Regions from separate parts of the Kribbella sp. NPDC043289 genome, predicted to be linked through region 1. Evidence: riboswitches for the same ligand, from Rfam matches in the RefSeq annotation. Region 1 holds a riboswitch; each other region holds the start of a gene.
What was found. Region 1 has a riboswitch for ZMP and ZTP ahead of AC0662_RS34140 (5-aminoimidazole-4-carboxamide ribonucleotide transformylase). Riboswitches for the same ligand answer to the same signal wherever they lie in the genome.

Region 1 (10,014 bases):
GACGCGGCGGCGTACCCCTGGGCGGCGTGACCGGCGCCCTGCTCGTGACGTACCAGGATGTGGCGGATCTGGGTCGAGTCGAGCATCGGGTCGTACGCCGGGAGGATCGCGCCACCCGGGATGCCGAAGACGGTGTCGACTCCGGCATGTTCCAGTGCACGGATCAGAGCCTGTGCCCCGGTCAGCTGCTCACTCATGAGTGCCTTCCCTAGTCCTGTCACGCTGTGGCTGTTTGGCTTTTCGCGACCGATCCATCCTCGCTTGTGGCCGTTGTCGCTGCGCTTCCGGGTCGCGGATAGTCGCATTGGCAACAAAAAACCCCTTCCGCCGGGTTGGCTGAAGGGGCGCGCTCGACTCAGTGGTCGCGTCAGTCGGCGCGCCGCACAAGTACGAGGAGAATCGATCGCATGTGGCAACATTCGCCGACACACCGCGACCGGGTCAAGTTCAGCGCGACGGTGTCTCATTTCCTGAGACACCTGTCTTAGGAATGGCGAGTCGGTAACTTAATGACGCTGTGATGGCTCTGTGAAGTTGGTTAGTCACATACTGATCTGGTGAGACCGCAAGGTTTTTACCGCCCCCTCTCCAGATCGGAGTGACACATGCGCCTCTCGATACGACTGCTCGTGGCGTCCGTGCTGATCGCACTGTTCGGCTCGTTCTCGCTGACGGCGTCCGCGGCCGACACCCGGACGACGATCGTGAACGCGGCCAACGGCGAAATCGGCCAGCAGGAAACGCCGCCCGGCAGCAACTGCAACCCGTACGGTCCCTGCGAGTCCTGGTGCGCGCACTTCGCCACCTGGACCTGGCGGCAGGCCGGCATCGACATCCCCAACTACGGCTTCACCGGTGACATCTACACCTGGGGCCAGGGCAAGGGCCGCACCCACGACGGCTCCACCGGCCTGAAGCCCGGCGACATCGTCCTCTACGGCACGGGCCCCGACAACACCGACACCAGCGTCCACACCGGCGTGGTCGTTGCCGTCGGCACCGACGGGAAGATCACCACGGTCGAGGGCAACTCGAACAACCAGGTCAGCAAACACGGCCCCTTCGACCCGAAGCACGCCGCCGACGCCGGCCGCCCCGCCGACATCTACGGCTGGGTCTCCGCCACCTAGAAACCCCTGATCGAGCCGGTGCGGCGCTCGTCCCCCGCACCGGCTCCCATATTCGATTGGTCCACCGTGCAGTGGCTCCCTAGCATGCAGGGCGTGACCATCGATCCGTACGGCGACGAACAACTGGTGCATCTGTACGACCTGGACAACCCGGCCGGCGAGGACCACGCCTACTACCAGGCGCTCGCGGACGGGACCCGCAAGGTGCTGGACTTCGGCTGCGGGACCGGCCTGCTGACGCGCTCGCTGGTCGCGCCGGGGAGGGTGGTGATCGGCATCGACCCGAGTACGACGATGCTCGGGTATGCGCGCCGGCAAGCAGGCGCCGACGGCGTCACCTGGGTGCACGGGGACCATCACGCGGTGCAGCCGACGGGCGATGTCGATCTCGTGGTGAGCGCCGGCAACACGATGATGCACGTCGCGGAACACGAGGCGTCGGTGAACGCGATCGCCGCCGCGTTGCGTCCCGGTGGGATGTTCGCGTTCGAGTCGCGCAACCCGGCGGCGCGTGCGTGGGAGCAGTGGACGAGCGAGGCGACGTACGGCGAACGCGACACCGCGGTCGGGCATTTGAAGGAGTGGCTCGAGCTGATCGAGATCGCCGACGGGCGCGTGGTGTTCGACGCGCACAACGTGTTCCCGGACGGGCACGACGCGGTCTATCGCAACGTCCTGTACTTCCGGTCGACCGACGAACTGCTGGCCGATCTCCGGACCGCTGGTTTCGCCGACGTGACCATCGACGGTGGATGGCACGGCGAGTCGCTCGCCGAGGACTCGCGGCTGCTGGTCGTCCGCGCCACGAAGTAGGCTGGCGGTACCGCGACTGGCGAGGGTGGGTCACCACCGGGGAGCGAAGTACACAAGGCGTCGTCCGCCTGGGCGCCTCCGATCGACTCGGAGGTCCCGATGCGTCTGCGGTACGGCATGAACCCTCATCAAGCGGCCACCCTGGAGCACCCGCCGTTCACGGTGCTGTCCGGCGAACCGTCGTACATCAACATCCTCGACGCCCTGACCGGCTGGCAGCTGGTGCGGGAGGCCGCGCGACAGTTCGGGAGGCCCGCGGCGGCGTCGTACAAGCACGTCTCTCCAGCTGGCGCGGCGCTCGGCGCGAGCGTCGCGGAGGCGTACGGGAGAGCTCGGGACGCCGATCCGAAGTCGTCGTACGGCGACTTCGTGGCGGTCTCGCACCCGGTCGACCTGGAGCTGGCCGGTGTGCTGAAGCGGGTCGTGTCGGACGGGATCATCGCGCCCGGGTACGACGAGGGCGTGCTCGAGATCCTGGCGGCGAAGAAGCGCGGGACCTATCTGGTGCTGGAGGTCGACGCGGAGTTCGAGCCACCGGCTGAGGAAGTACGGGAGATCTTCGGCGTGCGGCTGACGCAGGAGCGCGATGAGCTGCCGCTGCCGAGTGATCTGCCGGACGACGCCGTGCTCGGGATGATCGTTGCCCGGTACACCCAATCGAACACCGTGGTGATGGTGAAGGACGCGATGGCGATCGGTATCGGCGCCGGTCAGCAGTCGCGCGTGGACTGCACGCGGCTGGCCGGTGAGAAGGCCGCGCTCTGGTGGTCACGCCAGTCCGACGAACCACTCACCGGCGTGACGATGGTGTCCGACGGCGCCCTGCCGTTCAGCGACAACGTCGACGAGGCGCATCGGTACGGCGTCACGCACATCGCCGAGCCTGGTGGGTCGATCCGGTCCGACGAGGTCGCGGCCGCGTGCGCCGAGCGCGGGATCCGGTGGTCCGCGACCGGCGTACGCCTGTTCCGGCACTGATCTCAGGCACTGCTTCAGGAAGCGGAGCCGACCTTCTGCCGTGCTGGAGGTGCCGGTGGTTCGCCGCCTTCGAGCTGGATGTCGGGGACGATGCGGTCAAGCCAGCGCGGCAGCCACCAGGCGCGCGGGCCGAGCAGCGTCATCACCGACGGGACCAGGATCATCCGGACGATGCTGGCGTCGATCAGTACGGCCACGGCCATACCGACCGCCAGCATCTTCACCGTCGGGTCGTCGTCCAGCACGAAGCTCAGGAAGACCACGACCATGATCGCGGCCGCGGTGGTGATCACCCGCGCGGTCGCGCCGATCCCGATCGCCACCGCGCGGTGGCTGTCCTTGGTCGCGATCCACGCCTCGTGCACCCGGGACAGTAGGAACACCTCGTAGTCCATCGACAGCCCGAAGACGATCGCGAACATCAGCATCGGCACGAACGACGGGATCGGGACCTTCTCGTCGATCCCGACCAGCGAGGATCCCCAGCCCCACTGGAAGACCGCGACGATCACGCCGTACGCGGCTCCTACCGACAACAGGTTGAGGATCGCCGCCTTCACCCCGATCAGCAGCGAGCGGAACGCGACCGTGAGCAGCAGGAACGCGAGTAGCACCACCGCGCCGATCAGCCAGATCATCCGGCTGCCGACCTTCTCGGTGAAGTCGACGTACCCGGCCGTGGTGCCGACGACGTACGTCGGTTCCTTCTGGCTCGGCAATACGTCGTCGCGGATCCGGTTCACCAGGTCCTGGGTCGCGGCCGCAGACGGCGACGTGGTCGGGATGACGTTGATGATCGCGGTCGTCCCCGCGCTGTTCGTACTCGGCGTCTGGACGGCCGCGACGCCCGCCTCCTTCTGCAGCGTCGACGCGAGCCCGTTGAGCACCGACTGCCGGTCGCTCGGGCTCACCGACTGCAGCTGGACGACGACCGTCAGCGGACCGTTGGCGCCCGGACCGAATCCTTGCGCGACCAGGTCGTATGCCTTCCGGCTGGAGTCCTGGGCGGGATCGGTGCCGGCGTCGAGCTGGCCGAGGTTCATCGAGAACAGCGGGATCGCCAGCACCAGCAGGACGAGCGTGGCGGCGATGCCGTACGGCCACGGCCGGGCGCTGACCCGGCGGCCCCAGCGGGCGAACGCGCTCTGCTCGTGCTTGGCATCGCGGCGTTCCTGTTCCTCCGCGCGGTGTTCGGCGATCGCGGCCTCGTCCGGCAGTTCGTCCTCGACGTCGCGTTCTTCGGCGAGGTGCTTGCGGTCCTTGCGGTTCAGGATCAGCAGCTTCGAGAGTCCGAGCATCGCCGGGATCAGGGTGAGCGCGGCCAGCACCGTCACGGCAACGACGATCGCCGCCGACAGCCCGAGCGCGCCCACGAACGGTACGCCGGACACGTACAGCCCGAGGATCGCGATCACGACCGTCCCGCCGGCGACCAGGATGGCCGCGCCGGACGTCGACTCCGCGCGACCCACCGACTCCTCGACGTCCATCCCGTCGTCGAGTTGCTCACGATGGCGGGACACCAGGAAGAGCCCGTAGTCGATCGCGACGCCCAGACCGAGCAGGGTCGCGACAGTCGGGGCAGATGTCGGGAACTCCTTGGCCGCCGCGAGCAGACCGAGGATCGCCAACCCGCCGCCAACGCTGAACACCGCCGACACCAGCGGGAGCGCGGACGCGACGATCGAGCGGAACATCAGGAACAGCAGCACCAATGCAAGCCCCAGACCGATCGCCTCCGACGGGAGGTCGTTGGCCTGCTTCCCGATCTGGCCGGCGCCACCGCCGTACTCGACCTGGAGCCCGGCCGCGCGGGCCGGTTGGACGGCCGCGTCCATCTTGTCGACGTACGTCTTGTCGAGGGACGCCGGGACCACCGAGAACGAGACTGGGGCGTTGACGATCGTGCCGTCCTTGGAGATGTACGCCGTCTGCGAGGTCGCGAGCGGATCCACCGCGCTGACGACGTCGGGCAGCTTGCCGAACGCCGTCATCGACTGCTGGACCGCGGCCGACTGCTGGGCGACAGTGCCGGTCTTCGCATGGAACACGATCGAGCCCGAGTACCCGCCGGCGGTGGTGAAGTCCTTGTTCAGGATGTTCAAACCAGCGGATGACTGACTGCCGGGAACCGTGTAGTTGTTGACATAGGTGCCGCCGAACGCCGACTTGAGCACGAACAGCCCGACGACGATCACCACCCAGCCGGCGATCACGAACCAGTGGAAATGTGCCGCGCCGCGACCGAGCCGGTGCAGAAATGCGTGCATAGGGCGCCCCTCCCCCGGGCACCCCCCAGGTGACGGCCCAGCCGTCGGCCCCCACCGGCGAATGTAGGTCTGCCCGGTCCGGGCCCACAACCCCCCGCCGCGGATGGTGACAGCGTGTCCTCAGCCGCTGGCGCTCAGCCGATGGGAGCCCGAAGCAACGGCTTCCCGAACCTCCGCAGCAGTCTCCGGTACGCCGAGCCGCGTCGTGTCGAGCGCATGTCGCTCCAGAGCGCCAAGATGCGCGAACGCGCCGTGCAAACCGGTCAGCGCGTCAGCGTCGGTCAGCTCGGGCTCGGGCCGGGCCTGCCCACGCTGCAGCGTCGTCCCGAGGTCCGCGCGCAGAACGACGTACGACATCGTCCAGCCGCCGGCCGCGGCCGCGTCCCGGAACGGCTGCAGGAACCACGGCCCGATGATCCCGTCGACCACCACGTCGTAGCCGCCGCGGGCATAGACCGCGACCGTCGCGACGATCGCGTCGACCACGACCTCGTTCTGCCGCTGGGATCCCGGCAGGTACGGCGCGATGAAGCCGGTGCGGATGCCGCGGTAGTACTCGTCGGTGGTCAGGTGCATCGTCGGCCGCGGCGCGTCGGTGGCGACGAGCCGGGCGATGGTCGTCTTGCCCGAACCCGACGGGCCGGTCAGCAGGAGGACGGTGCTCATGCCGACCGACGCTACGGGTTATCCGCCGGCGACGCTCGGGAGTATCAGGAGCTCGTCCCCTTCGGACAGCGGGGTGTGGAGGCCGGAGAGGTCGCGGATGTTGTCGTTGCCGAGGTAGATGTTCACGTGCCGGCGGACCGCGCCCTGCTCGTCGGTGAGGCGCCGGCGGAGCGCCGGGTGCGCGGCCTCGAGTGCGCTGAACACCGCGCCGACGGTCGGTGCACCGTCGACCTCGACCTGCACGCAGTCGACCCCGCCGGCGAACGGCCGCAGGACCGTGGGCAGCCGGACAGCGATCATCCCAGCACCGCGGCCCGCACTGTCAGTACGTCGGGAAGATGCCGCGCGACCTCGACCCAGCTGTCGCCGGCGTCGGCGCTCGCGTAGACACAGCCGTCCCGCGTCCCGACGTACACGCCGGCTGGGTCCGCGGTGTCGGTGGTCATCGCGTCGCGGAGGACCGGCACGTAGGACACGGCGGGCAGCCCGGCGGACAGCGGCTCCCAGGTGGACCCGGCGTCACGCGAGCGGTAGACCCGGCACTTCGCCTCGGTCGGGATCCGGTTCGCGTCCGCGACCAGCGGGAACACGTACACGGTCTCCGGCTCGTGCGGGTGCACGACGATCGGGAACCCGAAGTCCGACGGCAGGCCGTCCGCGATCGACTTCCAGATCGCGCCACCGTCGTCCGACCGGTACACCCCGTGGTGGTTCTGCGCGAACATCCGCTCCGGTACGTCGGGATGCGCGGCCAGCTTGTGGACGCACTGGCCGAACTCCGGATACGGGTCGGGGAAGAACTTCGCCTGGATGCCCTGGTTCGCCGGCTCCCACGTCCGGCCGCCGTCCGCGGTCCGGTACACGCCGCCGGTCGACATCGCGACACTCATCCGCTCCGGATCGGTCGGGTGCGGCAGGACCGTGTGCACGGCCTGGCCGCCGAACCCGGCTCCCCACTCGGACCGGTGCGGGTGGTCCCAGAGCCCGCGGACGAGCTCGAACGTCACTCCCCCGTCGGTCGACTTCCACAACGCCGACGGCTGCGTCCCGGCGTACACGACACCGGGCTGAGCGGCCGGCGCGGGCTGGATCTGCCAGACCCGCTCGAGCGACGCGCCGGCGTCGGCGGGGAACCCGATCGAGCCCTCCGGCGGCTCGGCCCAGGTCGCGCCGACGTCATCGGAGTGGAAGACCGCCGGACCCCAGTGCTCACTGGTGCCGCCGACGAACAGGCGCGGCCGGTCGCCGCGGGTGTCGACGCCCACGGCGTACACACTCTGCATCTCGAACTCCGGCACCGGACCGTCGAGCCGCCACTCGCGGCGGCCCGCGTCGCTCCGGCCGATCCAGAGCCCCTTCTTGGTCCCGATCAGCAGCACGGCCTCGGACATCGTCGTCCCTCCTCCTACCGTGGCGGCCCCGCCACCACATTGATCAACGGCTCCCCGGACGCGTAGCGCTGCAGCTGCGCGCGCACCAGCCGGGCCACCCGCGGCGCGAACGCCGTCGAGGCACCGCCCCGGTGCGGATTGATCAGTACGTTCGGAGCAGACCACAGCGGGTGTCCGGTGGGCAACGGCTCAGGATCCGTGACGTCCAGCGCGGCGCTGATCCGGCGGGTCCCGAGCTCGGCCAGCAACGCGTCGGTGTCCACCACGACACCGCGCGCGACATTCACCAGCAGCGCACCGTCCTTCAACCGGGCCAGGAAACTCGCGTCCACCATCCGCTTGGTCTCCGGAGTCGCCGGGGTCAGCAGCACCACGACGTCCGCGCGCGGCAACAACTCCGGCAGCTCCGAGATCGGGTGTACGCCGTCCCGCGCGCGCCGCGCGACCCGGATCACCTCGCACTCGAAACCGCTCAGCCGCCGCTCGAGCGCCTCGCCGATCGCGCCGTACCCGAGAATCAGCACCGTCCGGTCCGCAAGTGAGTCGTCGACCTCGTCGTACGACGACGGCCAGATCTCCTTCTCCTGGTCACGGACGGCCCGCGGCAGCCGCCGGTACGACGCCAGGATCAGCCCGACCGCCAGCTCGGCCGTGGACGCGTCGTGCACGCCGCGCGCGTTGCACAAGGTCACCCCGTCGGCGATCCGCGACTGGGCGTGCTCGAACCCGGCCGTCTGCAGCTGCACGACCTTCAGCGAAGGCATCTCCCGGATGACGTCGAACACGTCCCCGCCGCCCATGTAACTGGGCACGTAGAACTCCACCTCGTCGAGCGACTTCGGCCGCTCCGCACCGGAATAGAAGTCCACGTCGAACCCGTCCGGGACGCCGCCGAGGAACGCGTTCGGGTCCTCCCACGGCAGCCATGTCTTCACCACATCAGCCATGACCACGAACCTACTCGGCCCGCCGGACAGTGTGAACTCCCGTGCCACAGCGCGGGCACCGTCGTAGCATGGATCGGTGCCTTCGACATCGGATGTGGCAGCGACGGTCGCACACGATCAGGCCGTCGGGCGGCTACGGGATTCGTACGAACGCATCCCGCAGGGTGAGCCGGTCCGGCTGGCGAAGCGCAGTTCGAACCTGTTCCGCCCGCGAGCCGAGATCGACAGCCCAGGGCTGGACGTGTCGAAGCTCACCGGCGTGATCAGCGTCGACCCGGCCGCCCGGACCGCCGATGTCCAGGGCATGTGCACCTACGAGGACCTGGTCGCGGCGACCCTGCCGCACGGGTTGACGCCGATGGTCGTGCCGCAGCTGAAGACGATCACGCTCGGCGGCGCGGTGACCGGGCTCGGGATCGAGTCGACGTCGTTCCGGGCCGGCCTGCCGCACGAGTCCGTGCTCGAGCTCGACATCCTCACCGGCGCCGGCGAGGTCGTCACCGCCCGGCCGACCGGCGAGCACGCGGACCTGTTCCGGATGTTCCCGAACTCGTACGGCACCCTCGGGTACGCGACCCGGCTGCGGATCGAGCTCGACCGGATCTCGCCGTACGTCGCCCTGAGGCACGTCCGCGTCGGGCTCGACGACCTGGCTACGGCGATCACCGCCATCGTTGCTGACGGCACCTACGGGGGCGAGCCGGTGCACTTCGTCGACGGGGTCGCGTTCAGCCCGTCCGAGGCCTATCTCACGCTCGGGCGGAACAGCGACGCCGCGGCCCGGACCAGCGACTACACCGGCCGGCAGATCTACTACCGCTCGATCCGGCAACGACCGAAGGACGTCCTCACCGCGCACGACTACCTTTGGCGCTGGGACACCGACTGGTTCTGGTGCTCGGCCGCCTTCGGCGCACAGCAGCCGGTGGTACGGCGCCTGTGGCCTCGGCGCTGGCGGCGCAGCGACGTGTTCCACAAGATCGTCGGCTTCGAGAACCGGCACCAGATCGCGGCCCGCCTCAACCGCAGGCGCGGCCGGCCGGACCGCGAGCGGGTGGTCCAGGACGTGGAGATCCCGGTCGGCGAGCTGGCCGGGTTCCTCCGCTGGTTCGACGCCAATGTCGGGATGCGCCCGGTCTGGCTGTGCCCGCTGCGCCTGCGCGGATCCGAGTCCTGGCCGCTGTACCCGCTGCGGCCCGGCGAGATCTACGTGAACGTCGGCTTCTGGGGCACCGTGCCGATCGCCCCCGGTGATGCGGACGGCGACGTGAACCGCCGGATCGAGCAGGCCGTCGCAGACTTCGGCGGCCACAAATCGCTGTACTCCGACGCCTACTACGACCGAGAGACCTTCGACCGGCTCTACAACGTGCCGGCCCTGACCACGGTGAAACAACGGTACGACCCGAACGCCCGGCTCACCGGGCTCTACGAAAAGGTGGTGACGCGCCGATGACGACGCTTGCGACCCAGGTTTCGATCGCCGAAGCCCTCACGACCGTGCTCCCGGGCGGCCTGCCGTTCCGGTTCACGGCGTACGACGGCAGTGCGGCCGGCCCCGACGACTCGCCGATCCATCTGCACCTGGCCACCGAGCGTGGGCTGTCCTACATCCTCACCGCGCCGGGTGATCTCGGGATGGTCCGCGCGTACGTGATGGGTGACCTGGAGATCACCGGCGTCCACCCCGGCGACCCGTACCAGCTGATGCGGCTGATCCTCGACGAGTTCCACCTCCAGCGGCCGAAGGCGGCCGAGGCGCTGCGCATCCTCCGCGGGCTCGGCTGGAGTCACCTGAAGCCGCCGCCGCCCCCGCCAC
Region 2 (10,014 bases), on a different contig from region 1:
GTACTCGTCGAGCAGCCCGGCCTCGGCGAGGGCGTCGGTCAGCCGGCCGGTACCCCAGATGAGGATGTCGCCGCCGTCCTGATCCTTGAGCTTGGTGATCTCGGTGACCAGATCGGAGCCCGGGATGACGACAGTGGGCTTCCATCTGGTGGTGTCGACGGGCTCGGAGGCGACCACGTACTTGGTGAGGGCGTTGACGTGATCGGCGTACGGGTTGCCGCCCATGTTCGGCCAGGCGGCGGCCATGCCGTCGTAGGTGACCCGGCCCAGCAGCAGGGCGTCCGCAGCGAGGGTGAGAGTGAAAGCGGCCTGCTGGGACTGCTCGTCGGAGTATTGCAACGACCATTCGTGCGGATTGTCGATGTAGCCGTCGAGGGTCGCGTAGGTCGAAACGATGATCTTGCGCATGGTGATTGTCTCCTTGGTCGGTTTCGATATAGTGCCGCCGGGTGTGATCACTTCACCCGGAAGATCTCCACGACATGTGGCGTATCGATGATGGTGTGCGGCGCAACGGCGTGATAGGCCCAGACGTGCGTCCAGGCGTTTCCGGTGCGCACGGTCAGCACCGTCTTCATCATTCCCGGGCCGAAATAGGTGAAGAACAAGAAGATGATCGACAACAGCCAGTTGACGGGCGAGGTCAGCACCGTCCACGCGTCCCACAGATGCAGGACGGTGTACGTGACGCCGCCGAGAATGACGGTCGCGGCGGTCGAACCGGTCAGCTTCAGGAACCGCGGCACCAGGATGCAGTAGACGAACACCATCGCCGGCAGGACGGCCCCCGGCCAGGTAGAGCACGAAGGTGAGGGGCAGCCCGACGACGTACTGCCCGGTGGTGAGTCGCCCGAAAGCCGTCGTCAAGGTGGCGAACTGAAGAGCCGACTCGATGAGCAGCACGACGACGATCACCCGGGCGTCGCCACGCCGGTCGCCGGACACGAGGTTCAACTGCTCCGCCGAGTACTTGCGGCGAAAGTACGCCAGCGGCAGTACTGCGTAGATCACGACGTTGTAGCTCGCCCAGCTGATCGCCTCGGCCGGCGTGACATGGTCGTGGGTGCCGAAGATCGAGCCGGCCAGGTGCAGCCCGAATGGATGCCAGCCGAACAACCGAGCGACGCCGTACCCGAGAACCAGAGCCGTTGCGCCGTACGCCAGCAACAGGACCGTCTCCCGGCGCGTGGTCGCCAGGTCCGGTGCCCTGGCGGCGAGGTCCGGCCGGACGCGGTGTCTGGTCAGCAGGCAGGTCACCGCCATCAAGCCGAAGATCGTCAGCATCCCGACGTTGGTGTTCAGCACGTGGTCGACCGTCGAACCCGGCACGTCCGGCCAGCCGAACGGCAGCGACTCGCCCGCGACGACCACAACGGCGAGATTGGCGGCAAGCCAGACCGCCGTAGTGATCCGGACGCTGCGCCGGCGGGCGAGGCCGCCAAGCGTTGACCACGGGCGCAAGGGGGCAGTCGCAACGGGCATGAGGCTCCTTGTTAGTACAGCTGTACTAGGCGGCCACAAGCTAGCACAGTTGTGCTATAAAAAGCCATGCCGAAGATCGTCGATGCCGTGGAACGACGTCAGTACCTCGCGGAGGCGGCCTGGCAGGTGATCCTTCGCGACGGACTCGAGCACGCGTCGGTCCGCAACGTTGCTCGCGAGGCCGGGCTGTCCAACGGCTCGTTACGCCACCTGTTCAGTACGCAGGCCGAACTGCTGGTCTTCGCGATGAATCAGGTGGTCGAGCGCATCGAGCGGCGCCTCGATGCGCTCGATCCGGGCGGTGATCCACGCGCGACCGCGGAGCGGTTCCTCGTCGAACTCCTGCCGCTCGACGAGGAACGCCAGAAGGAGAATGCCGTCTGGCTGGCGTTCACCGCGCGCGCACTGGTCGACCCGGAACTGCGCGAGTGTGCCCAGCGGAGCCACGACGCGCTGCGCGCCGGCTGCCGCCGCTGGGTGACCGCGATCGCCGGCGACCAGGTCGATGTCCAGTGGGAGGCGGACCGGCTTCACGCCGTGCTCGACGGCCTGGCCGTCCATGCCGCGACCCGGCCCGAGGTCGCAACCCCCGATCGACTTCGAGCGATCCTGGCGATGCATCTCGACACCCTCGTTCCCCACGAGTGAGAACCCGCTGGTCGCCTAAGCTCGGTCGGGTGGCCGGTTGGGAGAACGTCGGTGAATTCACTCTCGGAAACGTCGAACGGCCGGCGACCCGTACCCGCAACCGCATCGAGTGGGGCCCGAACGCGATCCGGATTCCCGAGGGCCCCCGGGACGACCGGGTCTTCAGGCCGTGCGCGTACGTCGGTAGGGACCGCTCGCTGTACCTCGACGCCGAGCTGAACGAACTGCTCTGCTCGGTGTCCCCGTCGGGCGAGAATCACTGGACGGTGGCGGACGCCCACGCAGAGACCGTCGGCACGATCGAGCGCCTGCCGTCGTCCCGCCCACTGCTCCGACCCAATTGGCGCATCGAGCAACCCGGCCATGCGGCGCTGGTCGGCCGGACCGATTGGCTCAGCGGTACGCCGGCCCGCCTCGCAGCGAAGGCAGTGAGTCGGCTCATTGTCGGCATAGTCGACGGGCTGACAGGTGTAGGCGACGAGGGCGGCGACCAACCGGCAAGGGTCCGCACGCTCGAGTGGCGCTCCGGAAAAGAGATCGCCATGTATTCCGAAGGCACGACCCTCATCACCATCAGGTCCGACTGGCTGGACCGCCGCCTCGCCTTCGCCTACACCCTCGTCGCGGGATGACAACGCCGATGCCCGGCAGCTCGACAGTACGTATACGTCCACTGCCGGAAGGTCTGGCGGGCCGTCAGGCGTGCGATGGCCCGCGATCGGCGTGTAGTACACGTATACGTCCTGTCGAGCTGCCGGGGAGGGCGGCTGGATGACGGCTCGGGGGACTGCGGGGCGGGTGCGGTCGGGGAGTGTGAGCGCCGTCGAGGTGGTGGAGGCGGCGTTGGATGCTGCTCGGCGGCTGGATCCGGTGCTGCATTTCCTGGACGAACTGGATGCTGACGGTGCCCGAGCGGCGGCGGAGCGGTTGGAGCCGACCGGGCCGTTGGCCGGGGTGCCGTTCCTGATCAAGTCACGGACGCCGCCAGACGCGCCGGTCCTGACTCGGTTGATCGCGGCCGGGGCGATTCCGATCGGCCGGTCGACGCGGGCCCGTCCTGGTGCGATCTCGCAGACGTTCGGGTGGAACGGGCGTGACTACACCCGCAACCCGTGGGACGTGACGCGCTCACCTGGTGGCTCGACGGCAGGCGGAGCGGCGGCCGTGGCGGCCGGCGTCGTACCGCTGGCGACGGGTGGGGACAGTGGCGGGTCGCTGCGGATCCCGGCGTCGTTCTGCGGGATCGTCGGGTTCAAGGGGACGTACGGCCGGATCCCGCGGCCGGGTGGACGCGGGCTCGGCGGCTTGACGACGGCGGGGCTGATCGGCGCGGATCTCGACGACGTCGTCCTCGCGACCAGCATTGCCAGCGGCCCGCACCGCCTCGACCCGACCGCTCTGGCGCACTGGCCGGTTCCGGCGCGATCAGCTGCGGTACTGCGCGTTGCGTATCACTCGACGCTCGGGTCGTGTCCGGCCGATCCCGGTGTCGACCGGGTGGTTCGGGATCGGTTGGCGCTGGCTGACGTCGAGTTGGTCGACGTACCGCTGGAGCTGGCGCCGACGGACGAGGCGTGGCCGGTGTTGTCGGGGTTGGACAATGGGCGCGGCGCGGAGGCTGCCGCGGCGCGTCGGGCCCGGGAAGTGCGCGATCACAACAACACGGCGCTGGCCGATCTGTTCGCGGAGGTCGACGCATTGGTCACACCGACCACGTTGACTGTTGCCCACGGCTACGACCAGCACGAGGCGAGCATCGTCACCGGTGATCCGTGCTGGGCATTCAACGTGACCGGTCATCCCGCGGTGAGTGTGCCGGCCGGTCTGTCGGACGGACTGCCGGTGGGTGCCCAGGTTGTTGCTCCGCATGGGGCGGACGAGGTTGCGCTGGAAGTTGCCCGTCGGCTTCAGGCAGAGCTGCTGCCGCCCGGCCGTTGACCGTGGGCGGGAGCGCCCTGGCGACGGTGTTCGCGACGTCGATGGCGGCCGCGCGGGTCAGGTTCGGTGTCGTCTCGCCGCGGGCGGTGGGGGAGCGGAGCGGCTCGGGCTTCACGAAGTCGGCGACGGCCGCCACGACCTCTGGCGTGTAGACGTCCTGCGCTGCCGCGATTGCGGATGGGCCGGTCTCCCGAGGCGGCCGGAACAGTTCCGTGAGCTCGATGCGAGCGAGTCTGACGAGCTCCTTGGCCCGCAGGATGCGGCTGCGCCGGAGGATCTGCCGCTCGCGGGTCAGCGTCGCGGTCTGCCGCCAGTTGACGTCGAACATGATCCGGCCCCGCTGAAAACCGGGGTTCGTCTCGCCGCCGGCGTACCCGCGTGCGTTGCCGTGGGTGAAGAACTCGCTGTAGAGCGCCCCGTCGTCCTCGAGTTTCAGCACGTTCCACGCCCGGTACGGATCGGTCGGTAGCTCGCCGCGTACCCAGGCCTCGTCCATCAGCGCGTGCGACGCCGTGTTCAGCGGCCGGTGGCCGACATAGTGGTACTGCGGTGGTTCGCCCCGCCGGCGCCGGTCGTACTCGGCGATGATCTGCGGCCACTCGTCGGCGGAGATCGCGCGCTAGCCGGGCCGCGAACGACGTCCGGGCGCGTAGCTCGGCCCGGGAGGTGATCGGGTGGTCGGTGCGCCCGGTCATCGTCTCGAGCTTGTCCATCACGAACGTGCCGTCGTGCGGAGCGACGCGCTCCCAGCGGGTGACCTTCAGCGACGGGCGGTTCGGGCCGCCGGTGACGGTGTTCAGTGCACGCAGCGCGGCGATGGCGGCGCGGTACAGCGGGACGCGGCGGCGCATGATGCGGGTCTCCCACGCCATGCGGTAGTCGCTGTTCAGCCACGCCGTACCGGCGAGTTGCTTCGCCGCGCGGCGATTCACCCCGGATGCTCCGCGCGCCAGTTCTTGATCATCAGGTCCATGTCGGTGTGGATGAAGGCGAAGAAGTCGGCGGCCTCGGTCAGCCGGACGCCGACGGCGGAGTCCGCGCCGAAGAGCGCGGCGCCCGAGCGGCTGGTCGACTCCCACTCGCTGAGCGCCTGGTTGCGGCGCTCCAGGATCGCGGCGAACACGTCCTCGCGGATCCGGTAGTGGTCCTTGCGGGACCCCGGCAGCCGCTCCCGCGAGATGAACGAGACCTGCAGCAGCTGGCGGACCGCACCCGAGACGGCGGGCTGGCTGATCTTCAGCCGGTCGGCGAGTTCCGCGGCGGTCATCGTGCCGTTCGGGCTGACCAGCATCGCGCCCATCACCCGCGCGGACATCGTCGGTACGCCGCTGTTCGCCAGCACCCCGGCGAACCGCTCGACGAACTGACTGATCTCTTCCGGACTCGGTGCGGACGCCATGGTTGAAGCTTACAGTAATTTGATTTATCGCAACTATCACAAACTTCTGATACTTTGCATCCCATGACCACGACCACCGACACCTCCACGCCGACGCTCACCGGCGCCCGCCGCTTCGGTGTCCTCATCGCACTCTGTCTCGCCGTCCTCGTCCTCGGCCTCGACACCACCGTGCTGAACGTCGCGCTGCCGACGCTCGCCCAGGACCTGGACGCCTCGACCAGCCAGCTGCAGTGGATGGCGAACAGCTACAACCTCGTGCTCGCCGCGCTGCTCCTGCCGGCCGGTCTGCTCGGCGACCGGTTCGGCCGCCGGAAGATCATTGCGATCGCGCTCAGCCTGTTCGGGCTCGCGTCGCTCGCCTGCGCGCTGTCCGACTCGGCCGGGGCGTTGATCGCCTCCCGGGCGTTCCTCGGGATCGGCGCCGCCATGATCGTCCCGGTCGCGCTGTCGCTGATTACCGTGCTGTTCCGCACCGAGGTGGACCGGAAGAAGGCGATCGGCTTCTTCGTCGTTGCCAACAGCATCGGTATGCCGCTCGGCCCGATCGTCGGCGGATTGCTCCTCGACCACGCCGGCTGGCAGTGGATCTTCGTGATCAACGTCCCGATCGCCTTCCTAGCCGCGCTCGCGGTGACGGTGCTCGTCCCGGAGAGCCGGAGCGCGAACCGGCCAGCGATCGACTGGCTCGGGATCCTGCTGTCCAGTGCCGGACTGGCCGCGCTCGTGTACGGCGTGACGAAGGCCGGTGAGACCTCGTGGACGAGTGGCGTGACGCTGCTGTTCCTCGCGCTGGCCGTCGTCCTGATCGCCGGGTTCCTGATCTGGCAGCGGCGGAACAGTGCGCCGTTGATCGAGCTGCGGTTGTTCCACGAGCGCGTGTTCACCGGGGGCGCCGTACTGCTGACAGTGTCGGTGTTCGCGATCTTCGGGTTGCTGTTCACGATGCCGCAGTACTTCCAGGGCATCAACGGGTCGGACGCGTTGCACACCGGGCTGAAGCTGCTGCCGTTCATCGGTGGCATGACGATCGGTGCGAAGCTCGCCGAGCCGGTGGAGGCGCGGGTCGGGACCCGGTTGGTCGTGATGGCCGGCTTCGTGGTGATGGCGGTCGGGTTCGTGCTCGGGGCCTTCACCGATCTCGGCACCGGGTACGGGTACACGGCGATCTGGTTCGTGGTGGTCGGGTTCGGCCTCGGCTGCTCGATGCCGCAGGCAATGAACGCGGCGCTCGGCGTCCTCGACCCGGAGCGGGCCGGCACCGGGTCAGGTCTGCTGCAGGCCTTCCGGCAGGTCGGTGGCACGGTCGGCGTCGCCGTCCTCGGGACCGTGCTGAACTCGGTCTACCGCACCAACGTCGACACCACAGGACTCCCGGCGCAGGCTGCTGATGCGGTGCAGAAGAGTCTCGGCGGTGGGCTTGCAGTCGCGACCAAGACTGGCTCCGCGGGGCTGCTGAACGACGTACGCGATGCCTTCATGACCAGCTTGAACACCACGATGTGGGTGTCCGGCGGGATCGCAGTCGTCGGCGCGATTCTCGCCGCCGTACTGATGCCGAAGAGAGCTGCCCGCCCTCAGCAGAGCGAGAGCGGGCAGGCAGTCATCAGTTGAGGGTCAGTTGAGCTCGAGGCCCGGGTACAGCGGGAACTTGTCGAGCATCTCGGCCGAGGCGGCCTTGGTCTTGTCGGCGACCCCGTCGGCCAGCACGTACTTCGCCTTCGACGGAGCACCGGCGGCCGTGGTGGTCGGCGTGGTCGCGGACAGCACGTCCACGATCAGCTCGGCCACCCGGTCGAACTCGTCGCCGCCGAACCCGCGGGTGGTGAGCGCCGGCGTACCGATCCGGACGCCGGAGGTGTACCAGGCGCCGTTCGGGTCCCGCGGTACGGCGTTCCGGTTGGTCACGATGCCCGCGTCGAGCAGCGCCGACTCGGCCTGCCGGCCGGTGATGCCGTACGACGAGACGTCCAGCAGCACCAGGTGGTTCTCGGTCCCGTCGGTCACCAGCTTCACGCCGCGCTTCATCAGCCCCTCGGCCAGCGTGACCGCGTTGTCGGCGACCGCCTGCGCGTACTGCTGGAACGCGGGCTGCCGCGCTTCGGCCAGCGCGACCGCCTTCGCGGCCATCGTCTGGCTGAGCGGACCACCGAGGACCATCGGGCAGCCGCGGTCGACGGACTCGGCGTACTCCGGCTGGCAGAGCACCATGCCGCCGCGCGGGCCGCGCAGCGACTTGTGCGTGGTCGTGGTGGTGACGTGCGCGTGCGGGATCGGGTCGAAGTCGTCGGTGAAGACCTTGCCCGCGACCAGACCGGCGAAGTGCGCCATGTCGACCATCAGCGTGGCGCCGACCTCGTCCGCGATCTCGCGCATCTTCGCGAAGTTCACCTTGCGCGGGTACGCCGAGTAGCCGGCGATCAGGATCAGCGGCTTGAACTCACGCGCCGCCGCGGCGACCGCGTCGTAGTCGAGCAGACCGGTCTCCGGGTCGGTGCCGTACGAGTGCTGGTTGAACATCTTGCCGGAGATGTTCGGCCGGAACCCGTGCGTGAGGTGACCGCCGGCGTCCAGCGACATACCGAGCATCTTCTGGTCGCCGAGCGCCTTGCGGAGCTTGGTCCAGTCCTCGTCGGTCAGGTCGTTGACGTGCTTCGCGCCCGCCTCGGCCAGCGCCGGGGACTCGATCCGCTGCGCCAGGATCGCCCAGAAGGCGACCAGGTTCGCGTCGATGCCGGAGTGCGGCTGGACGTACGCGTGCGGTGCGCCGAACAGCGCCGTCGCGTGATCCGCGGCGGTCTGCTCGACGGTGTCGACGTTCTGGCAGCCCGCGTAGAAGCGGTGCCCGATGGTGCCCTCGGCGTACTTGTCCGACAGCCAGTTGCCCATCGTCAGCAAGGTGGCGGGGGAGGCGTAGTTCTCGCTCGCGATCAGCTTCAGCGAGGAGCGCTGGTCGGCCAGCTCGGACCGGATCGCGCCGGCGATGGTCGGCTCGACCGCGGCGATCACCTGCAGCGCGTTGTTGTACGCTGCCGACGCGGCGGCGGCGTCGAAGGACGCGGTGTTGTCGGTGGGTTGAGGCATCGTTGTCTCTCCTGCTTGCAGTGGGTCGAAGGCACCCAGGCGCACGGTGCCGACGGGTTTCGCTCCCCGGTGGTTCTCCACCTTCAGCGCGCCAGTCGCGACGCGTTCACCCTATCGCGCGCGTGACGATCTGCTCGAACGGCGTCGTCCGCGGCAACGTGCCGAACACACCACCCCAGTCGTTGGCCAGCCGCGCCGCGACGAACGCGTCCGCGACCGCGGGTGTCGAGTGCCGGATCAGCAGCGAAGCCTGCAGGCACAGCGCCATCTGGGCGGCCAGCCGACGTGCACCGGCTTCGGCGTTCTCGAGGTCGGCAAGCGCTTGCAGCACGTCGTTCACCGCCGCGTCCAGCCGCGCGTCGGCTCCTTGCGCGGCGCCGACCTCGAGCAGCCAGGCGTCGAACGACTCGGGCCGGCGGAGCGCCCGCAGTACGTCGAGCGCGTTGACGTTGCCCGAACCCTCCCAGATGGAGTTGAGCGGCGACTCCCGATAGAGCAGCGGGAGGCCCGACTCCTCGACGTACCCGTTGCCGCCGAGGCACTCGAGCGCCTCGGCCACCATGAACGGCGTCCGCTTGCACACCCAGAACTTCGCCAACGGCAACGCGATCCGCCGGAAGGCGCGCTCCTGCTCGTCGCCGCCGAGAGAAGCATCGACTGCCGCGGCGAGACGCATGCCGAGCGCTGTGGCTGCTTCGCTCTCGATCGCCAGGTCCGCGAGCACGTTCTGCATCGCGGGTTTGTCGGCGAGCAACCCACCGAACGCACTCCGGTGCTGCGTGTGCCAAATCGCCTCGACGAGCGCCCGCCGCTGGAGCGCGGACGAGCCGAGTACGCAGTCCAGCCGGGTCGCCGCGACCATCTCGATGATCGTCCGGACACCGGCACCCTCGTCACCCAGGCGGTACCCGACGGTGCCGTGAAGCTCGACCTCGCTGGACGCGTTCGACCGGTTGCCGAGCTTGTCCTTGAGCCGCTGCAGCGCGAACGGGTTCCGGTTGCCGTCGGCAAGAACCCGCGGTACGACGAAGCAGCTCAGCCCCTCAGGCGCCTGGGCGAGCACCAGGAAGACGTCCACCTGCGGCGCCGAGCAGAACCACTTGTGCCCGTTGAGCTGATACTCGCCGTCGGCACCGGTCGGCGTCGCGGTCGTCAGGTTCGCCCGGACGTCCGAGCCGCCCTGCTTCTCGGTCATCCCCATCCCGGCGAGTACGCCGTTCTTCTCCGCCGCGGGCAGGCGCCGTACGTCGTACTCGGTCGAGGCGAGCTGCGGGATCCACTCCTTCGCGAGCCGCTCGTCGGCCTTGAGCGCGGGCACCGCGGCGTACGTCATCGAGATCGGGCAGCCGTGGCCCGGCTCGACCTGGGACCACAGGTAGAACCCGGCGGCCCGGGTCAGGTGCGGGGACGGGCGCTCGCTGGTCCACGCCGCGGCCTGCAGGCCGAAACCGACGGCCCGCTCC
Region 3 (10,014 bases), on a different contig from region 1:
AGGATGATCTTCACAGCAGCTAATGACCGGTCGCCGGCCAACTGGTTGCATCAGAGCGCGGCGATGATCTGCGGCAGTCCCGTCTCGACGTCGCCGGGCAGGTCGAGCAGCAGACCGCGGTGGACGCCGTACCAGGGGGAGAGCCGCGCCCAGTCCTTCGAACGCTCGATCAACTCGCGTGTTGGCTGGTAGACCTCACGGACGCCGGCGGCGACGGCTTCCGGGGCGCCGTTGAGGGGCCAGCAGAGGTCCAGGGCCGGGTCTCCGATGACCGCGTCGGTCCAGTCGATGATCCCGGTGACCCGGCCGTCGGTCGTCAGGATGTGGTCCGGACCGAAGTCGCAGTGGACCAGGGACGTCCGCACCCGGGCGACACGGTCGAGCAGCTCACTCGCCGTGGTGCGGACCTCGGACGGGAGTAAAGGCACGATCCGCGTCCGGAATTCGACCAATTCGAGCGTCTTGGCAGCCGTCGCGGTCTCGGCGTCGAGTGCGCCGTACGCAACGGCTTCTGACGGGTCAACAGCGTGCAAGGCCTTGAGGAACGCGCCCAGTTTCCGCCCAATTTCCAGGCTGTCCGCAGAGAGCGGTTCGCCGGGCAACAGCAGATGCCGTACGCCGTCCTCCGTCAGCTCGGGCAGCGGGACGGGCAGTGGCAACTGCGGGGCGAGCCAGGGAAGGAGCGTGGTCTCGGCGAGCAGCCGGGGGCGCACTTCCGGCCGCCGCGGCGACCGGTGGATCCAGGGGCCATCGATCCACGCACGGCTGTCCCAGCCCTCGACAAGGATCACAGCAGGCTGCGGACGTACGGGCCGAGCAGTGCGACAGCATCGGGCATGAACGACCACTCCGAGCCATCGAGCTTGGCGACGAGCTCGGCGGGGGAGAGCCACGCGCCCCACGCGACTTCCTCGGGCTGGTGCTTGATCGCGCCGTCCCAGACGCAGGCGTACAGGTAGGCGTGGTACGTCGTGTTGTCGTCGGCGTAGTCACCCTCGGGCAACCGGATCAGCTCCACCCCGGAGATCCCGAGCTCCTCGTCCAGCTCCCGTACGACGGCGTGGAAGGGCTCCTCGCCGGCCGCCACGACCCCACCGGCGGCGAAGTCGTACCGGCCCGGGTACACGTCCTTGGTCGGCGTCCGGCGGTGCACGTAGATGTCGCCGGCCGGGTTCCGGACGAGGACGCCGGTGGCCGCGTGCCGCAGGTTGTCACGCCGCATCACGGATCGTGGTGCCGTCCCGGTGACCCGGTTGTCGTCGTCAAGAATCGCCACGAGTTCGTCCACCGGAGCATTTTCACAGGTAACCCTGTGGACACAGCAACCCCTTTGGTCGTCGGTACCGCGTAGGCTCAACTCCATGAGTGTTCGGCGGATCATGGGTACCGAGACCGAGTTCGGCATCTCGGTGCCGGGCCAGCCCGGGGCGAACCCGATGCTGACCTCGAGCCAGGTGGTGAACGGCTACGCGCAGACGCAGCCGCTCGCGCGCAAGACCCGATGGGACTTCGACGAGGAGCACCCGTTGCGGGACGCGCGCGGCTTCGACCTGAGCCGGGAGGTGGCGGACTCCAGCCAGCTCACCGACGAGGAGACCGGCCTGGCGAACGTGATCCTCACCAACGGCGCCCGGCTGTACGTCGACCACGCCCACCCGGAGTACTCCGCGCCCGAGACCACCAACCCGCGCGACGCGGTGGTGTGGGACAAGGCCGGCGAGCTGGTGATCATGGAGGGCGCGCGCCAGGCCCGGCTGATCCCCGGGGCTCCGCAGCTGAACCTCTACAAGAACAACACCGACAACAAGGGCGCGTCGTACGGCTCGCACGAGAACTACCTGATGCGCCGGTCGACGCCGTTCGCGTCGATCGTGCGGCACCTGACGCCGTTCTTCGTGAGCCGTCAGGTGGTCACCGGCGCCGGCCGCGTCGGGATCGGCCAGGACGGTGCCACGCACGGGTTTCAGGTCAGCCAGCGGGCGGACTACTTCGAGGTCGAGGTCGGCCTGGAGACGACGCTGAAACGCCCGATCATCAACACCCGCGACGAGCCGCACGCGAATCCGGACCGCTACCGCCGGCTGCACGTGATCATCGGCGACGCCAACCTGTCCGAGATCTCGTCGTACCTGAAGGTCGGGACGACGTCGCTGGTGCTGGCGATGATCGAGGACGGCTGGCTGACCGACGACCTCGGTGTGGACCGCCCGGTGACCGCGCTGCACGAGGTCAGCCACGACCCGTCCTGCACGCATCTGCTGACCCTCAAGGACGGCCGCAAGCTCACGGCCGTCCAATTGCAGACGGAGTACCTGGAGCAGGCCCGCAAGTACGTCGAGGACAGGTACGGCGACGACGCGGACCGGCAGACGAAGGACGTGCTGCACCGATGGGAGCAGATCCTCGACCAGCTCGCCACCGACCCGATGAAGTTGTCGGACCAGCTGGACTGGGTCGCGAAGTACAAACTGCTGCAGTCCTACCGGGACCGCGACGGCCTGGAGTGGGACGACCCGAAGCTGCACCTCGTCGACCTGCAGTACGCCGACCTGCGCCCGGACAAGGGCCTGTATTACAAGTTGGTGAAGTCCGGCCGGATGCAGCGCGTCGTCACCGACGAGGAGATCCGGATGGCCGTCGCGCACCCGCCGACCGACACCCGGGCCTACTTCCGCGGCCGCTGCATGCAGCAGTACGCGCCGCAGGTCGCGGCCGCCTCCTGGGACTCGGTGATCTTCGATCTGCCCGGGAAGGAATCGCTCCAGCGGATCCCGACGCTGGACCCGCTGCGGGGCACGAAAGCGCACGTCGGGGCACTTCTTGACCAATGCGACACCGCGAGTGACCTGGTTCGCACCATTACTGGGGGCGGCGCCGGGTAGGGTCGCTAGTGAAGGCCGATTTGGGCGGCCTTCCCAGCGGTTCTAGGAGGTGGCCATGGCGAAGGACGGCGGTCAGCAGCACAAGCAGCCGAAGCGTTCCTCGACCGAGGAAGAGGTCGAGCAGGTCGAGACGTCCGAAGACGTCGCCGAGCGCAAGGAACGGCTCGACGAGGACGTGGACTCGATCCTGGACGAGATCGACGAGGTCCTCGAGGAGAACGCCGAGGAGTTCGTTCGCGGATTCGTTCAAAAGGGTGGGGAGTGAACCGCTCGATGACATTCGATGCCTCCGGCCGGTTGCCGGAAGCCTTCCTGACCCCAGGGGGCTCGTCGTTCATGGACTTCCTGGCCGGGCACGCGCCCGACCTGTTGCCCGGACGGCGGTCCCCGGGGGCGGGTGACCTGTCCAGTCAGGTCCCGCACGGGACGACGATCGTCGCCGCGACCTTCCCGGGTGGCGTGGTGATGGCCGGCGACCGGCGGGCCACGATGGGCAACATCATCGCCCAGCGTGACATCGAGAAGGTGTTCCCGGCCGACGAGTACTCGGCGGTCGCCTTCGCCGGCTCGGCCGGTTTCGGGATCGAGATGGTCCGGCTGTTCCAGGTCGAACTGGAGCACTACGAGAAGCTCGAGGGCGCCACCCTGAGCCTCGACGGCAAGTCCAACCGGCTGAGCGCGCTGATCCGGGGCAACCTGGCGATGGCGATGCAGGGTCTGGCCGTGGTGCCGCTGTTCGCGGGCTACGACGCCGACCTGAAGGGCGGGCGGATCTTCTCGTACGACGCCACCGGCGGTCGCTACGAGGAGCACCACTTCCACAGTGTCGGCTCGGGTTCGCTGTTCGCCCGCGGCGCGCTGAAGAAGCTGTACCGCGAGGACCTGTCCGAGATCGACTGCGTGACGGTGACGATCCAGTCCCTGATCGACGCGGCCGACGACGACTCGGCGACCGGTGGCCCGGACATGCTCCGGCGGATCTTCCCGGTGGTCGGCGTGGTCACCGCGGACGGCTACCGGCGACTGCCGGAGGACGAGGTCGCGGGGCTCGTCGACGCGGCCTGGAGCCAGCGGCACCTGCGGCCAGACGGTCCGGCCGCGGCGTCCCTGACCTGACGCTGTCTTGTCCCCCCGACCGAACTGACAGAGGATTCGATGAGCGTTCCCTTCTACGTCTCGCCCGAGCAGCTGATGCGGGACCGGGCGGATTTCGCCCGGAAAGGCATCGCCAAGGGCCGCAGCGCGATCGCGCTGCAATATGCCGACGGCATCCTGTTCGTCGCGGAGAACCGCTCGCCCGCCCTGCACAAGGTGGCCGAGATCTACGACCGGATGGCCTTCGCGGCCGTCGGCCGGTACAACGAGTTCGAGAACCTGCGGATCGCCGGCGTGCGGCTGGCCGACATGCGTGGGTACTCCTACGACCGGCGGGACGTCACCGGCCGGGCGCTGGCCAACGCGTACGCGCAGACCCTCGGCGCGATCTTCTCCTCTGGCGGTGAGAAGCCGCTCGAGGTCGAGATCCTGGTCGCCGAGGTCGGCTCCTCGACGGCCGAGGACCAGATCTACCGGCTCACCTACGACGGCTCGATCGCGGACGTCCGCGGGTACGCCGTGATGGGTGGTCCGGCCGACCAGGTCGCGGAGTACATCGGCGAGCACTACACCGACGGCATCTCGCTGGCCGGCGCGCTCCGGCTCGCGGTGGACGCGCTCGGCCACGACGGCACCGAGGTCCGGGCGCTGACCCCGGACCAGCTCGAGGTCGCCGTCCTGGACCGGAGCAGGTCCCAGGTGCGGAAGTTCAAGCGAATGACCGAGGAGACCCTCGAGCGGATTCTGTCCGAGTCCCGGCCGGCTGAGGACGCGGCCGGCTCCACGGACTCGGAGGACGGCGAGTCCGCCAAGGCCGAGGACACCACGTCGGCTGAGGGGGACGACACCCCGGTCGCGCCGCCGTCGGACGACGTACCGGTGGCTCCGCCGGACAACTCCGACGACGACCGTCCGCTGTGACGGATCAGCACGAGAACTCAGCCGTCACGGACACCGTGGCGGCTGAGTTGTCTCGGCCCGCCGACCCGGCGCCGTGGGAGTTGCTGGGGGAAGAGAAGGGCTTCCAGCGCTTCCTGAGCGTGCGCCTGCGCACGTACCGGATGCCGGACGGTCGCGAGGTCGAGTGGGACGTGCTCGGTCCGGAGGCCGGGGTGGCGTCCGGGGTGACCGTGCTGCCGCTGACGCCGGACGGGCGGATCGTCACGATCCGGATGTTCCGCGCCGGCCCGGACAGCGTCGTCACCAACCTGCCCGGTGGCCTGGTGGAGCCCGGGGAGGAAGTGGCCGTCGCCGGTGCCCGAGAGCTCGAGGAGGAGACCGGGTACACCTGCGAGACGCTCGACGTGGTCGGCTGGCAGTGGTCCGGTGCGTCGTCGACGTTCCGCAAGTACGTCGCGATCGCGCGCGGTTGCCGTCCCGACGGGAAGCAGCAGCTGGACGAAGCGGAGGACTGCGTGCCGGTCGAGCTGTCCGTGGACGCGTTCCGTGCCGAATTGCGGATGCCCGGTGCCATGACCGGAATCGATGCCGCCTATCTCGCGTTGGACCACGCAGGACTTCTCTGAAAGGGACCTTGATATGAGCGACTGGAACGCGAACGTCATCGCGGAGTTCCGGGAGAACGAAGGCAGGGTCGGCGGGCCGTTCGAGGGCGCCCCGATGGTCCTGCTGCACCACCGTGGCCGCAAGAGCGGCGAGGAGTACATCGCCCCGACGATGTACCTGCAGAACGAGACCGACCCGAACGTCGTCTACGTGTTCGCGAGCAAGGGCGGAGCCCCCACGAACCCGGACTGGTACCGCAACCTGATCGCCGCCGGCGACGGCACCGTCGAGATCGGGACCGAGACGTTCGACGTGAAGGTCAGTGAAGTGACCGGCGAGGAGCGCGACCGCATCTACGCCGAGCAGGCGCGCCGCTACCCGGGCTTCGCCGACTACGAGCGGCGTACCGCTGGTGTCCGCACCATTCCGGTGCTGGAGCTCAGCCGCGCGGCGTGACGGCCGACCGGGTCGGTATCCTGAGGGCGGACCGCGACTGGCGCTGAGGTGGACGACCACCGGGGAACGGTCTGCCATCCGGCTTCGCCGCGCGCCTGGGCACTTGTGAACTGACGCCCAGAGGAGTGCGCACAGATGACTGCTGACCTGATGATCGGGACCGACCTGGCGGCCGAGATGGTGGCCAAGGCGGCCGAGCGGGCCCACGCGTTGCAGGAGCGGACCGGTGTGCAGCCGTGTCTCGCGACCGTCCTGGTGGGAGACGATCCCGCGTCGGCGACGTACGTGCGGATGAAGCAGAACCGGTCGAAGAAGGCAGGGATCGCGTCCCGGAGCATCGTGCTGCCGGCCGAGACCACCACCGACGAGCTGGTCGCCGAGATCGCGAAGCTCTCCGCGGACACGGCGGTGCACGGGATCCTGCTGCAGCACCCGGTGCCCGCGCAGATCGACGAGCGGGCCGCGTTCGAGGCGATCGATCCGGGCAAGGACGTCGACGGCGTGACGATGCGGTCGTTCGCCGCGATGGCGTTCGGCGACCCGGGATTCCGGTCCGCGACCCCCGGCGGGATCATGCGGTTGCTCGAGGCGTACGACGTACCGCTCGAAGGGGCGCATGCGGTGGTGATCGGTCGCAGCCCGATCCTCGGGAAGCCGGCCGGGATGTTGCTGCTGGCATCGAACGCCACGGTGACCTACGCGCACTCCCGGACCCGCGACCTGCCGGAACTGGTGCGGACCGCCGATGTGCTGATCGCCGCGGTCGGGAAGCCGAACTTCGTCCGTGGTGACTGGCTGAAGCCGGGCGCCGTCGTGGTCGACGCCGGCTACAACGAGGGCAATGTCGGCGACGTGCATTTCGAGGTAGCGGCGCAGGTGGCCCGGCTGATCACACCGGTTCCAGGCGGTGTCGGACCGATGACGATCGCGCTGCTGCTGGAGCAGACGGTCGACGCCGCTGAGACGGCTGTCCGCGCTTTGACTACATTGGCCTAAGGTTTGGGGCAGACGACCAAGGAGGCGAGACGTGGCGGTACGGGCGATCCGGGGTGCCACCCAACTGGACGTGGACGAGCGTGAGCATCTGCTCGAGCGGTCCGCGGAGCTGGTGAAGGCGGTCCTGGAGGCGAACGATCTGGAGAACGAGGATCTGATCAGCATCCTGTTCACCGTCACGTCGGACCTGCGGTCGGAGTTTCCCGCCGTCGCGGGGCGGCAGATCGGGCTGACCGACGTACCGCTGATGTGCATGCAGGAGATCCCGGTCCCGCACGCGCTACCGCGGGTGGTCCGGCTGATGCTGCACACCGAGACCCCGCGGTCGCGAGACAAGATCCAGCACGTCTACCTCCACGGCGCGGTCGCTCTCCGTCCAGACCTGACCGGCGCCCAGTGAGTGAGCTCCGCGGCCCGGTCCGCGTCGTCGGCACCGGGCTGATCGGTACGTCGATCGGTCTCGCGCTCGCGCGGCTCGGGGTGGTCGTGGAGCTCGTCGACGGGAACGCGGACAACGCGCTGATGGCCGAGCGGATCGGGGCCGGCTCGCGACGGGTCGACATCGAGCCGCAGCTGGTCGTGGTCGCCGTGCCGCCGGATCACGTCGGTGCGGTGATCGCCGAGCAGCTCGTGCAGACCGAACGGTCGGGCGCGGTCGTCACCGATGCGGCCAGCGTGAAGTCCAAGCCGCTCGCCGACGCTCGCCGCCTGACCGGCGACCTCAGCCGGTACGTCGGCAGTCACCCGATGGCCGGCTCCGAACGGAACGGTCCGCTGGCCGGACGTGCTGACCTGTTCGACGGCGCGACCTGGGCGATCACGCCGCACGACACCAGCGACCCCGAAGCGGTCGACCTCGTCCGGCGACTGGCCGAAGCAGCCGGCGCCCGGACCGTCGAGATGTCCGTCGAGGACCACGACCTCGGTGTCGCCCGGGTGTCGCATCTGCCGCACCTGATGTCCGCACTCGCCGCCGGCACCCTCGCGAACGCGCCGTCGTCGCACCTGGAGCTGTCCGGCCAGGGCGTCCGCGACGTCACCCGGATCGCGGCCGGCGACCCGGCGCTGTGGACCCAGATCGTGTCCGCGAACTCGACCGCGCTCAGCGGCCTGCTGGAACAGATCCGCGGCGAGCTCGACCGGCTTCTCGTTGCTCTCGGCAAGGAAGAGGCGGGCGACGAACTGACCGCCATCCTCGGCCAGGGCGTGTCCGGCGCGGTCCGCGTCCCGGGCAAGCACGGTACGCCGCACATCGACCTGGTGACCGTCCTGGTCACGATCCCCGACCGCCCCGGCCAGCTGGCCCGGCTGTTCGCGGACGCGGCCGAGTCCGGCGCCAACGTCGAGGACCTGCGGATCGACCACAGCCCGGGCCGTCCCGTCGGTGAGGTCGAACTGGCGGTCAAGCCCGCCTCCGTGGACCAGCTCGTCGACGTCCTCACCGAGCGTGGCTGGGTGGTCCACCGCTAAGTTTGTCCCCTCGCGACGGTAATCTTCGGGGCATGATCATCGCTGTTGACGGGCCGAGCGGCTCCGGTAAATCGAGCACCGCCCGCGGAGTAGCCACCCGTCTCGGACTCCGGTTCCTGGACACCGGAGCGACGTACCGTGCGGTGACGTGGTCTGCCGTCGAGCGCGGGCTGGATCTGGACGACACGGCAGCGGTCGCGCGGCGCGCCCGGGAGCTGCGGCTGGAGATCAGCACCGACCCGGGTCACCAGTTCGTGATCGCCGACGGAATTGACGTCACGGCCGCGATCCGGGAGCCCCGGATCAGCGAGGTGGTCTCGAAGATCGCCACCAACCTGGACGTCCGCAAGGAGCTGATCCAGCGGCAGCGGGCGATCATCGACGACGCGCAGCCGAGCGGCGGGATCGTCGTCGAGGGCCGCGACATCGCCACGGTGGTCGCGACCGACGCCGAGCTGAAGGTGCTGCTGACCGCCGACCAGGAGGCCCGGATGGCCCGCCGCGGCGCCGAGTTGGCGGCCGGCTCCGTGACCGCGGAGGAGCTCCGCGACCAGATCGTCCGGCGCGACGCCGACGATTCGACGGTGTCCGAGTTCCAGATCGCCTCCGACGGCGCGGTCACCATCGACTCGACGTACATGACCCTGGAAGAGGTCGTCGACGTGATCAGCCGACTGGCTAAGGAGGCCGAGACAGTTCCGCGGGGCCGGGAGTCATGACGGCCGAGATCGGCCGAGACAAGGATCTGCACAAGGATCTTCCCCGGACGGACGATCTGTCCCCGCAGCCGTACCGGCTGGCGCTGTCGCTGCGGAAGCTGGCCAAGGTGTACTTCCTGCGCAAGTACGACCTGACCGTCCACCACGAGGAGCGGTTCCCGCTCACCGGCCCGCTGCTGATGGCGCCGAACCACCTGAGTCTGCTGGACGCCCCGCTGCTCGGCGCGGTCGCGCCGCGGATGCTGCACCAGCTCGGCAAGATCGAGGTGTTCGGGGGATTCCAGGGCACGTTCCTGCGCCGGGTCGGTCAGATCCCGGTCGACCGGTCGTCGTACGACATGCTCGCGGTCCGGCGCTCGCTGCAGGTGCTCCGCGACGGGCGGGTGCTGAACATCTACCCGGAAGGCACCCGCGGACCGGGGGACTTCAGCCGGATCAAGGTCGGGATCGCGTACCTGGCGATGGTCACCGGCGCGCCGATCCTGCCGGTGGCGCTGATGGGAACACGGTTGCCGGGCGCCGGTGTGGAGGGCCATCCACCGTCCGGGAGCCGGATCGACGTGGTGTACGGCGAGGCTTTCGCCGTCGACCGCGTACCCTTTCCCAGGAGACATTCCGACGTACAAGCGGTCGCCGACCACATTGGCGACGTTCTGCGCGCCCATGTGAGGGCGGCCGTGGAATCTACCGGCCACCCGCTTCCGGGCTGGCGAGACCAGAGGGACCCTGATGACTGACCTGCCCATCGAACTACCGACGCACGACCGCGAGGACTCCGGGCCGTTGCCCGTGCTCGCGATCGTCGGCCGGCCGAACGTGGGGAAGTCCACGCTGGTCAACCGGATCATCGGCCGCCGTGAGGCGGTCGTCGAGGACACCCCGGGCGTCAC

Region 2: another riboswitch for ZMP and ZTP. It lies ahead of AC0662_RS09255 (glycine hydroxymethyltransferase); the one in region 1 lies ahead of AC0662_RS34140 (5-aminoimidazole-4-carboxamide ribonucleotide transformylase).
Region 3: another riboswitch for ZMP and ZTP. It lies ahead of AC0662_RS05495 (bifunctional 5,10-methylenetetrahydrofolate dehydrogenase/5,10-methenyltetrahydrofolate cyclohydrolase); the one in region 1 lies ahead of AC0662_RS34140 (5-aminoimidazole-4-carboxamide ribonucleotide transformylase).

What each region holds. Positions count from the first base shown of each region.
Region 1 covers NZ_JBWKCB010000007.1:207,818-217,831, forward strand. Annotated here, with positions in the region: gene AC0662_RS34125 (acetolactate synthase large subunit) at 1-197, opposite strand, end outside; gene AC0662_RS34130 (CHAP domain-containing protein) at 606-1,130, shown strand; gene AC0662_RS34135 (class I SAM-dependent methyltransferase) at 1,224-1,943, shown strand; ZMP/ZTP riboswitch at 1,948-2,024, shown strand; gene AC0662_RS34140 (5-aminoimidazole-4-carboxamide ribonucleotide transformylase) at 2,043-2,921, shown strand; gene AC0662_RS34145 (MMPL family transporter) at 2,936-5,191, opposite strand; gene AC0662_RS34150 (AAA family ATPase) at 5,312-5,857, opposite strand; gene AC0662_RS34155 (ubiquitin-like small modifier protein 1) at 5,876-6,157, opposite strand; gene AC0662_RS34160 (WD40/YVTN/BNR-like repeat-containing protein) at 6,154-7,248, opposite strand; gene AC0662_RS34165 (2-hydroxyacid dehydrogenase) at 7,263-8,195, opposite strand; gene AC0662_RS34170 (FAD-binding oxidoreductase) at 8,272-9,651, shown strand; gene AC0662_RS34175 (class I SAM-dependent methyltransferase) at 9,648-10,014, shown strand, end outside.
Region 2 covers NZ_JBWKCB010000001.1:1,953,698-1,963,711, reverse strand. Annotated here, with positions in the region: gene AC0662_RS09295 (dihydrofolate reductase family protein) at 1-1,305, opposite strand, end outside; gene AC0662_RS09290 (TetR/AcrR family transcriptional regulator) at 1,549-2,130, shown strand; gene AC0662_RS09285 (hypothetical protein) at 2,160-2,762, shown strand; gene AC0662_RS09280 (amidase) at 2,902-4,068, shown strand; gene AC0662_RS09275 (hypothetical protein) at 4,071-4,220, shown strand; gene AC0662_RS09270 (hypothetical protein) at 4,774-4,947, shown strand; gene AC0662_RS09265 (GbsR/MarR family transcriptional regulator) at 4,997-5,467, opposite strand; gene AC0662_RS09260 (DHA2 family efflux MFS transporter permease subunit) at 5,531-7,081, shown strand; gene AC0662_RS09255 (glycine hydroxymethyltransferase) at 7,085-8,551, opposite strand; ZMP/ZTP riboswitch at 8,578-8,660, opposite strand; gene AC0662_RS09250 (acyl-CoA dehydrogenase family protein) at 8,658-10,014, opposite strand, start outside.
Region 3 covers NZ_JBWKCB010000001.1:1,162,984-1,172,997, forward strand. Annotated here, with positions in the region: gene AC0662_RS05455 (phosphotransferase) at 51-791, opposite strand; gene AC0662_RS05460 (NUDIX hydrolase) at 788-1,288, opposite strand; gene dop (depupylase/deamidase Dop) at 1,362-2,882, shown strand; gene AC0662_RS05470 (ubiquitin-like protein Pup) at 2,938-3,147, shown strand; gene prcB (proteasome subunit beta) at 3,156-3,998, shown strand; gene prcA (proteasome subunit alpha) at 4,038-4,898, shown strand; gene AC0662_RS05485 (NUDIX hydrolase) at 4,895-5,503, shown strand; gene AC0662_RS05490 (nitroreductase family deazaflavin-dependent oxidoreductase) at 5,517-5,939, shown strand; ZMP/ZTP riboswitch at 5,963-6,047, shown strand; gene AC0662_RS05495 (bifunctional 5,10-methylenetetrahydrofolate dehydrogenase/5,10-methenyltetrahydrofolate cyclohydrolase) at 6,075-6,935, shown strand; gene aroH (chorismate mutase) at 6,967-7,335, shown strand; gene AC0662_RS05505 (prephenate dehydrogenase) at 7,332-8,405, shown strand; gene cmk ((d)CMP kinase) at 8,438-9,124, shown strand; gene AC0662_RS05515 (lysophospholipid acyltransferase family protein) at 9,121-9,861, shown strand; gene der (ribosome biogenesis GTPase Der) at 9,854-10,014, shown strand, end outside.